One region of the Terrabacter aeriphilus genome, then DNA from elsewhere that is predicted to be linked to it. Evidence: riboswitches for the same ligand, from Rfam matches in the RefSeq annotation. Region 1 holds a riboswitch; each other region holds the start of a gene.

Region 1 (3,264 bases):
GTCGGCGCCGGCTGGCTGCGCCTCTGGGTGCCGCGGCACGACCCCACCCGCCGTGGGCGGGGCGGGCGTGCGCGCGCGGCGCCCGAGGCTCCCTGATTCTGAGAAGGTATGACCGTGACGGACCTGATCGACACCACCGAGATGTACCTGCGCACGATCTACGAGCTCGAGGAGGAGGGGATCGTGCCGCTGCGCGCGCGCATCGCCGAGCGCCTCGGCCACTCGGGCCCGACCGTGTCGCAGACGGTGGCCCGTATGGAGCGCGACGGCCTCGTGGCCGTGTCGGGCGACCGGCACCTCGAGCTGTCCGACCACGGCCGGCTGCTCGCCACCCGGGTCATGCGCAAGCACCGGCTCGCCGAGCGCCTCCTCGTCGACGTCATCGGCCTCGAGTGGGAGTACGCGCACGACGAGGCGTGCCGCTGGGAGCACGTCATGTCGGAGAAGGTCGAGCGCAAGATCCTCGGCCTCATCGGCGAGGGGCTCGAGTCGCCCTACGGCAACCCGATCCCCGGCCTCGACGAGCTCGGCGTGCGCCAGGACGAGGACTTCCTCACCGGCCTGCGCACCCTGACCGCGGCCGTCGGCGACGCCCCGTCGGTCGTGACGATCCGCCGCATCGGCGAGCCCGTGCAGGTCGATCCCGAGGCCCTGGCGCTGCTGACGAGCGCCGGCGTCGTGCCTGGAGCCCGCGTCGAGGTGGTGCGCGACGGCTCGCGCGTCGTGGCCGTGCGTGAGGGCAGCGAGCCCTCGACCGGTGTCTCGCTGCCGGCGGACGTCGCGGTCCACGTCTTCTGCCAGGCCGCCTGAGCCTCGGCCGGACCGGCCGCCGAGGGGGCGCTGCACCCGCGCCCCACCCGCTCGCGACCCGCCCGGGAGACCTGTGGACGGAAAGTGACAGGACCGTGACCATTGGGTACGGTTGGCGGGCTTGCTCTCCCCGTCGAGTGGGCGCCCCGGGTCGGACCGCCGAGTCCTGCCATCGACCAGGGGCCCAGTTCGAACACCAATGGCAGGAGCGGGGGACCCACCGTTCTCCGGGCGTCGTGAGACGCCCTCGGGGTGAAGCCCTCCACGGACCGTTGCCGGTCCGAGCGAAGGCCGGGTAGTACCTCAAGCCCGAACCCGACAGCTCACCTCGTAGGCGTCGAGAGGTCAATCTGTGGCTCAGAACGTTCCCGGGCGTCATCGCGCCCCCGGTCGCTTCAACGCGATCTCCGAGCTGAAGACGATCGCCCGGGAGTCGGCGCAGCCCGCCGTCAAGGGTGCGGCGATCGTGGCCGCCTCGGGTGGCCTCGTCGCGACGTTCGCCAACCCGGCCAGCGCCAGCGCCGCCGACGGCTCGAACAGCCCCGTGGCCGGCGTCAGCGTCTCCGGTGCCGCGGCCGTCGGCCCGGCCGCCGGCACGGTCACCGCCCCCAGCGCCCTGTCCGCGATCGGCTACGCCAAGCCGGCCCTCAAGGCCAAGGTCAAGCCGGTCGTCATCGAGGACGTCAAGGTCAAGCGCGAGCGCGCGCAGGCCAAGGCCGAGAAGGCCGCCGCCGAGCGTGCGGCCGAGCGCGCCGCCGCCCGCGAGGCCGCGGCCTCCCGCGACACGAGCTCGTCCAGCTCGTCCTCGTCCAGCTCGAGCTCCTCCAGCTCCAGCTCGCGGGCCTCGCGCTCGTCGAGCCGCGCCGCGCTCAACGCCCCCGCGCCGAGCGCCTCGGGCATCGTCGGCATCGCGCAGGCCTACTCCGGCGTTCCCTACGTCTACGGCGGCACGACGCCCAACGGCTTCGACTGCTCGGGCTTCACCTCCTACGTCTACCGCCAGGCCGGCATCTCGATCCCGCGCACGGCCTCTGCGCAGGCCCGCGCCGCCACCCCGGTCAGCGACCCGCGCCCCGGCGACCTCGTCTTCTTCGGTTCCCCGATCTACCACGTGGGCATCTACGTCAGCCCCGGCCGGATGATCGACGCGCAGCGTCCCGGCACGACGACGGGCAACCACTCCATCTGGACGACGCCCTCGTCGTACGGCCGCATCTGAGCGGTCGCTCCACCAGGCCTTCGCGCTGCGCCCCCACCGGTGACCGGTGGGGGCGCAGCGCTGTGTGGGCCGCGAAACGGTGCGTGGTTGACTGAGTCGATGACCGACCAGCCTGCTGCCGAGTCCACGACCGTCATCGAGCTCGACCTCTGGGGCGACCTCACCTGCCCGTACTCGTGGATCGTCAAGCGGCGCGTCGAGGCCGCGGTGCACGGCTTCGAGCGGCCCAGTGACGTCACGGTGCGGCTCCGGTCGTTCGAGCTCGACCCCGACGTGGCGGTGGGTGGGGGCGTGCCCGTGCGCGAGCACCTCTCGGTGCGCCATGGTGGCGACGCCGGGGCCGGGCACCTGATGAACGCCCGGGCGAGCGAGCTCGCCGAGGCCGACGACCTCGTCTTCGACTGGGACCGCGCCGTGCGCGCGAACACCTTCGACGCGCACCGGCTGTGCGCCCTCGCGGGCGAGATGGGTGGCCCGGCCCTCCGGGGCGCCGCGACCGAGCGCTTCCACGCCGCACACTTCGGCGAGGGGCTCGCCCTCGACGACCACGAGGTGCTGCAGCGCCTGGCCGCGGAGTGCGGCCTCGACGAGCGACGGGTCTCCGCCGTGCTCGCCTCGGACGAGTACGCCGACCATGTGCGCGCCGACGAGCAGCAGGCGAGGTCGCTCGGCGTCACCGCGACTCCGTTCATGATCGCGAACGGGTATGCGGCCGTGACCGGTGCGCGGCCCACCGACGACTACCTCGCGCTGCTGCGCGGCGTCGCCACGCAGAGCGTCTGACACCTCCCCACCGCGGGTGGGGCCCGGTCGCGCGGAGCGGGCCCGGCGGCATACGTGATCGGCCTGGCGGACGGCGTCAGGAGGGGCGGTCGGCGGGCGCGCGCCCGAACGACACGGCCTCGCGCACCGTCGGGGAGGCGTCGTCGCGCAGCTGGCGGTCGGGGCGGACGCCGAGGGCGTCGTTGACGAGCGAGAACGCGCGCCGCAGCGCGACGAACGCCGTGATCGCGAAGATCTGCCGGTCGTCGAACCCGGCGGCGCGCAACGGCTCGAGGTCCTCGGCGGTCGTCGCGTTGGCGTCGCGCGTGACGGCGCGCGCCCAGGCGGCGAGGGCGGCGTCGGCGGGCTCGAGGCCCGCGTCGTCGTGGTGCAGGACCGAGCCCGCGACGGCGTCGCCGGCCTCGGTGGCGAGCCGGCCGCCCCACGCGAGGGCGCAGTAGGAGTCGCCGGCG
Region 2 (3,264 bases), on a different contig from region 1:
TGACGCGCGCGTGGCTAGCGTCGTCGACGCCGACGTCATGGGGCCGCGCCCCTACGTCGTCACCCGCTACGTGCCGGGGCCCGCGCTCGACGAGGTCGTCGAGGACCACGGGCCGATGGAGCCGGCCGACCTGCTGCGCCTCGCGCGCGGCAGCGCCGAGGCGATCCGGGCCATCCACGCCTGCGGCGTCGTGCACCGCGACATCAAGCCCGGCAACGTGCTGCTCGAGGACGGCGACCCCGTCCTCATCGACTTCGGCATCGCCCACCTGCAGGACGACGTGCGCCACACCGTCGGCGGCCTCGTCATGGGCACGCCCGGCTACCTCTCCCCGGAGCTCGTGGAGGGTGCCGCCATCACCGACGCCACCGACTGGTGGGGCTGGGCCGCCACGATCACGTATGCCGCGTCGGGCCGTCCGCCCTTCGGGCGCGGTCGCATGGACGCCGTCCTCGCCCGCGTGCGGGCCGGGGAGGTCGACCTCGAGGGGGTCGACCCGCGCCTCGTGCCCCTCCTGCGGGCCTCGCTCTCGCCGGACCCCCGCCGGCGCCCGCACGCCGACGAGGTCATCGACGCCCTGGAGCTCTACGCGGCCGGGCGGGCCGCGACGGTGCCCACCCCGAGCGGCGGGCCGTGGGACGACGGGCGCCTCACCGAGGCCTCGCCCGGCGACACGCAGGTCGTGCAGGGCGGCAGCACCGCCGTGCTGCCCCCGGTGCCCGCCGACATGCCGCGGACGACGTCGCGGGCGGACGACGCCGACGCCGACGCGTCGCGGTGGGCCCCGCCCGTGGGACGGGGGCGGGGCACCTCACGGCAGGAGCCGGCATACGAAACCCGTGACGATCACGGTGACGAGGGCCACGACGACTGGGACGGGTCCGACGGCGAGTGGCAGGGCGAGGAGCCGGCAGGGCGCGAGGGCGACCCCCGGATCGGGCTGCCGATGCGCACCGGGCTGCTCGCGGCCGTCGCGGTGGCGTGGGTGGGCGCGCTGATGGCCTGGCCGGGTGCCGCGATCGTCGCCGTGACCGTGCTCTCGGCGTTCGCGCGGGCGACCGACCGGTCGGTGACCGCGCTCGTGCTGCGGCGCTACGACTACGGGCGGCGGCGCAGCGACGTGCCGTTCGCGGTGGTGTCGAGTCCGTGGCACTTCGTGCTCGGGGTCGTCGCGACCGTCGTCGGCCTCGTGCTGCCCGCGGCCGTGGCGCTCGCCGGCATCTTCGCGACGGCGCTGCTGCTGACGGGCACGCAGGGGGGCGACCTCGGCCCGGGCACGCCGCTCACGCTCGGGGTCGGCGGCGCGCTCGGCCTGCTCATGCTCTGGTGGGGTCCCGGCGGGGCCTCGCTGCGGCGCGGCTCGCGCTCCATCGCCCGCGCCATCGTGCCGACCGGCCTCGCCACGCAGGTCGTGGCCGCGGTGCTCGCGGTCTTCGGCGCGGTGGCCGCGCTGCTCGCGCTGAAGGAGGGTGCGAGCCTCAGCTGGCTGCCCTTCAGCAGCAGCCCGTTCGGCTTCTGAGGCACCCCGCCCCACCTCTGTCACGAGCGTGCCGCCCGTGCGTGCGCTGTGGGCGGTCTGTGCACCTGCCATCCGGAGGTGAAGGGAACGTCAAGGAACGATCACGAAAGTGTCTCGGCGCGCCTTGTCAGGGAGCCCGTTCCTCACGTACCGTCAGTGCTCGCGTCCGGCTCCACCCGAGCGCTCCCACAACTTCACATGGACACCCACATCAATCCGTTCCCTGTGTGCGCCGAGCCTCGCCAGCCAGGGATGCAGCCCACGACCGTGGGCCGGGCGAGGACGGGGGACCCAGTGTGACCAGTCAGAGCCGGTGCCGAGGCACCCGTCGAAGAGGACGAGAGCTGGTCTAGGGGTGAAGCCGCGAGAGCGGCGGGGCAACCTGACGTCCCAACCCGACAGCTAACCCCGCAGGCGCGCGTCAGGAAGGAACACCCCTATGCAGTACATGTCCAAGCATGCTGCCGCCAAGCAGGTCTCGGTGAAGCAGCGCATCGCGGGAGTCGGAATCGCCGGCGCCGCCACCCTCGTCGGTGGCATCGCCACCGCCGGGTCGGCCAAGGCCGCCTCGGTCTGGGACCGCGTCGCCGCCTGCGAGTCGAGCGGCAACTGGCACATCAACACCGGCAACGGCTACTACGGCGGTCTGCAGTTCGTGCAGAGCACCTGGGTCGGCTACGGCGGCCGCGCGTACGCCTCGCGTGCCGACCTCGCCACCCGCGCCGAGCAGATCGCGGTCGCCCAGCGCGTGCTCGCCTCCCAGGGCCCCGGCGCCTGGCCCGTCTGCTCGCAGCGCGCCGGCTTGACCCGCTCGAACGGTGGCGCGACCAGCTCGCCCGTGTCGCGCTCGACCGTGCGCAAGCCCGTGGCGACGAAGAAGAAGGTCGTCAAGAAGAAGGTCGTCAAGAAGAAGACCTACGCCGCCAAGCCCAAGGCGACCAACACCTACACCGGCAAGGGCGCCAAGGTGACGGTCCACCGTGGCGACACGCTCGGCAAGATCGCCGCGAGCCACCACGTCCGGGGCGGCTGGAAGGCCCTCTGGAAGGCCAACTCCGCTCGGGTGCCGAACCCGAACCTCATCTTCGTCGGTCAGGTCCTGCGCCTGCCGTGAGTTCCTGATAGAACTGAGCCCGACGGCCCCGCGCGACCAACCCCTGGGTTGCGCGGGGCCGTCGTCCGTCCGGCGCAGGGCGTGGGCCTGACGGCCTTTTCCCGTATGCCGGCCCCCTCCGTTACGCTTTCGCCCGTCCGCGGTCGCGTGCCGGGGACCCGCTGGCGTGGCGCAATTGGTAGCGCACCTGTCTTGTAAACAGGCGGTTAGGGGTTCGAGTCCCCTCGCCAGCTCCATCTCTGCCCGCTCGCGGTCGACCAGTGGCCACGCACCGCCGTTGCCGGCTACCTTGCGGCGGACTGGGCCGACAAGCGGCTCTGGGCGCCCAGATCCTCGACGGTGTGAGGGATGAGGCCGGTACCCGGTGCCTTGAAGTGCAGGATGCGACCCTGATCCGGTTCGAGCTGCAGGAACGGTCCGCGACTGATGGCGTGGACGCTGGCCAACGGCAGGGCGCGGTCGCAGCGCACGATCGACTTGACGCGCTTGTCCCATCCGTTGCCGCATGACACGACGTCCTCCCGCGCCCACCTGATCGTGTGCTGGTCGAGGTATCCGCCCCTGGCCGGCCGGGAGCGTGATGACCTCGTCGACGTCGAGGAGCGACAGCCACCCGTCACGCTTCGCGTAG
Region 3 (3,264 bases), on a different contig from region 1:
GGCATACGCCTTCTGGAGCATGAGCGAGCGGCGGACGTCGGGGTGGTGGGTGATCGTCACGCGCGGGGCGGACTTGTCGGTCATCTGCGTGAGGTCGGCGCCCTGGACGCGCTCCTTGGCGTACTCGAGCGCGTTGAGGTAGCCGGTCGAGAGGGTCGCGATCGCCTTGGTGCCGACGAACATCCGCGCGTTCTCGATGACCTTGAACATCTGCGCGATGCCGTCGTGGACGTCGCCGAGGAGCGTGCCGATGGCGGGCTCGTGCTCGCCGAAGGTCACCTCGCACGTCGTGCTGACCTTGAGCCCCATCTTGTGCTCGACGTTCGTCACGTGGGCGCCGTTGCGCTCGCCGAGCTCACCGGTGTCGAGGTCGACGTGGAACTTCGGCACGATGAAGAGGCTGAGGCCCTTGGTGCCGGGGCCGGCACCCTCGGGGCGGGCGAGCACGAAGTGCACGACGTTGTCGACGAGGTCGCTCTCGGCCGAGGTGATGAAGCGCTTGACGCCGGTGATGTGCCACGTGCCGTCGGGCTGCTGCACGGCCCTCGTGCGGCCGGCGCCGACGTCGCTGCCGGCGTCGGGCTCGGTCAGCACCATCGTGGTGTGCCAGGCCTTGTCGACGATGTGCCTGGCGAGCTTCTTCTGGTCGTCGGTGCCGAGGTGGAAGAGCAGGTTGGCGAAGGAGTAGCTCGCCGTGAACATGTGGACGGCAGGGTTGGCGCCACAGACCATCTCGGCGACCGACCAGCGCAGCGAGGCCGGCACGACCATGCCGCCGAGCTCGGCGGGCACGTCGAGGTTGCCCCACTCGCCGTCGACGTAGGCGCGGAACGACCGGTGGAACGACGGCGGCATGGTGACCGTCTGCGTGGCCGCGTCGTAGACCGGCGGGTTGCGGTCGCTGTCGAGCAGGCTGTCGGCCAGCTCGTGCTCGGCGAGGCGCGAGACCTCCGCGAGGATGTCCTTGGCGGCGTCGACGTCGACGTCGGCGTAGATCCCCCGGCCGAGCACCTCCTGTCGGTCCAGCACCTCGAAGAGGTTGAACTCGAGGTCGCGCACGTTGCTCTTGTAGTGGCCCATGGGGACCCTCCGCGTTCTGTCTCTCGTCGTGCGTCCGCGCGTTCCGGCCGCGGGCGCGTCACGTTACTGGCCGGTCACTTCCATGATGCTACCGGCCGGTAACGAAGGCAAGGCGGCGCGGTCACGAATGCGGCACGCGCCCGGAGACGCCGCGAGGGTGGGCCCCGTGGCGCCCCGGGGACGGCAGAAGGGCCCGGTCGCGGTGACCGGGCCCTTCTGCATCTGGAGCAGGCGGCACGAATTGCACGTACGTCTTCCCCCTGGAAGAGGGCTGTTCTGCTACTGAACTACGCCTGCGAGGCGTCGCCCACCGTAGCAACACGGGGGCGTCCAGGTCCAAAACCGACGCGCCCGACACCGACCGCCGTCTGCGGGGTCCACCGCACGGCCTCCGCCGGGCCCGCGAGACGGCCCGGATCCGTGGCACTGTCTGTCGATCAGGAGCGGTCCCGTACCCCATTGGTTGGGCAACTGTTGCCAACATCTGTCATTTCGCGGCCTTCTCGTGACCAATCTGTCACCGTCTGTGGGATGGTCATCGCCCCGGGCACCCCCGGGGTGGCCCACCGGACGCCGAGTCCTGTCCACCGGTGGGGCAGCCCCCTGCAACACGTACGGACAGGAGTGGGGGACCCACTTCCGGGCCGGTTCGCCGGTCCTCGGGGTGAAGCCGCATCTGCGGCCGGGCATCTTCCGCCCGAACCCGACAGCTCACCTCACAGGCGTGGGAAGGACTTCACCATGCCCATTTCTGCCCTCGCCCGACGGATCCCCTGGCAGTCCCTGACGGTCACGCCGCTGCTCGCAGCGGCCCTGGTCCTCGGGACGGGCGGCGCGCCGACGTCGTCGGTCACCGACTGGGGGGCGTCGCAGGCGGCCGCCGCAGGTGCCGAGGCCTCGGGCCCCGTCACCATCGACGCCGCACCCGTCGCCTACACCACCCCGGCCCAGCGCGCGGCCCGCGGTCGCTACGCGGTCAACATCGCCGCCGCCCAGCAGGGCGACCCCTACCGCTACGGCGCCGCCGGCCCGTCCGCCTTCGACTGCTCCGGACTCATCTACTACACCTACCGCACCCGTCTCGGCGTCGGCGTTCCCCGCACCGCCAACGCGCAGCGGCTCGCGGCCGTGGCCGTCAGCAAGTCGCGCATGCAGCCGGGCGACCTCATCTTCTTCATGTCGGGCGGCCGGGCCTACCACGTCGGCCTCTACGCCGGCAGCGGCAAGGTGTGGCACTCGCCGAAGCCGGGTCAGCGTGTCCAGCTCTCGAAGATCTGGACGACGAGCTGGGTCGCGGGCCGGATGGTCTGAGCAGCGCACGAGCGTACCCCCGGCACGCTGGGGGTACGCTGGTCCCACAGCGCGCCCCAGACCCCGGTGCCCACCGTCTTCGAGGCCTGGGGTCAGTCATGAACAACAGCCACGTGCCGGCGCCGGGGTCGACGCCCGTCGCCTCCCCGCCATCTTCGCCGGCGAGCTCGTTCACGCCGCTCGCGCGGCGCGTGGCCGAGATGGGGCTCATGCGCCGGCGGTACGGCTACTACTGGACTCGGCTCGCCACTGCGCCTTTGCTCGTCGCGGCCTGGGCGGTCGTCTTCGTCCGGGTCGGCGACAGCTGGTGGCAGCTGTGCTCCGCCGTCGTGCTCGCCGTGCTCATGACGCAGATCGCCTTCCTCGGCCACGACGCGGCACACCGCCAGATCTTCCGGTCCGGTCGGTGGAACGACTGGACCAGCCTGTTCGTGGCGAACCTGCTGGTCGGGATCAGCTACGGCTGGTGGCAGCGCAAGCACACGAGGCACCATGCCGGCCCGAACAAGGTGGGCACCGACCCGGACATCGAACCCGGGGTGCTCGCCTTCGTCCCGGTGGCGGCGTCGCGGCACGCCTGGCTGCGCTGGCTGCGCGCACACCAGGGGTGGTACTTCGTCCCCCTCCTGCTGCTCGAGGGCCTCTCGTTGCACTGGGAGGGCATCCGCCGGGTGACCTCCCGGGCCCCGGTCGACCGACGCTGGGTCGAGCTCACGCTGCTCTCGCTCCGGCTCGGCGGCCTGCTCGCCCTGGTCCTCGTCGTCCTGCCGCCGGCCAAGGCCGTGGCGTTCCTCGCCGTCCAGGTCGGGTTGTTCGGCCTCTACCTCGGCTCGGCCTTCGCCCCCAACCACATCGGCATGCCGCTCGTCTCGC

What was found. A riboswitch is a leader RNA that binds a small molecule or an ion and turns the genes downstream of it on or off. The one in region 1 is predicted to bind cyclic di-AMP.
Region 2: another riboswitch for cyclic di-AMP. It lies ahead of ABD979_RS04965 (transglycosylase family protein); the one in region 1 lies ahead of ABD979_RS05495 (C40 family peptidase).
Region 3: another riboswitch for cyclic di-AMP. It lies ahead of ABD979_RS13415 (C40 family peptidase); the one in region 1 lies ahead of ABD979_RS05495 (C40 family peptidase).

The regions. Positions count from the first base shown of each region.
Region 1 is NZ_BAABIW010000009.1:82,787-86,050, forward strand. It holds gene ABD979_RS05485 (MFS transporter) at 1-96, shown strand, start outside; gene ABD979_RS05490 (iron-dependent transcriptional repressor DtxR) at 115-810, shown strand; cyclic di-AMP (ydaO/yuaA leader) riboswitch at 982-1,162, shown strand; gene ABD979_RS05495 (C40 family peptidase) at 1,163-2,029, shown strand; gene ABD979_RS05500 (DsbA family oxidoreductase) at 2,129-2,812, shown strand; gene ABD979_RS05505 (carboxymuconolactone decarboxylase family protein) at 2,889-3,264, opposite strand, start outside.
Region 2 is NZ_BAABIW010000006.1:573,768-577,031, forward strand. It holds gene ABD979_RS04960 (serine/threonine-protein kinase) at 1-1,519, shown strand, start outside; cyclic di-AMP (ydaO/yuaA leader) riboswitch at 1,803-1,930, shown strand; gene ABD979_RS04965 (transglycosylase family protein) at 1,959-2,633, shown strand; tRNA gene ABD979_RS04970 (tRNA-Thr) at 2,794-2,869, shown strand.
Region 3 is NZ_BAABIW010000017.1:84,093-87,356, forward strand. It holds gene ABD979_RS13405 (acyl-CoA dehydrogenase) at 1-1,080, opposite strand, end outside; tRNA gene ABD979_RS13410 (tRNA-Gly) at 1,304-1,377, opposite strand; cyclic di-AMP (ydaO/yuaA leader) riboswitch at 1,672-1,817, shown strand; gene ABD979_RS13415 (C40 family peptidase) at 1,822-2,391, shown strand; gene ABD979_RS13420 (fatty acid desaturase family protein) at 2,490-3,264, shown strand, end outside.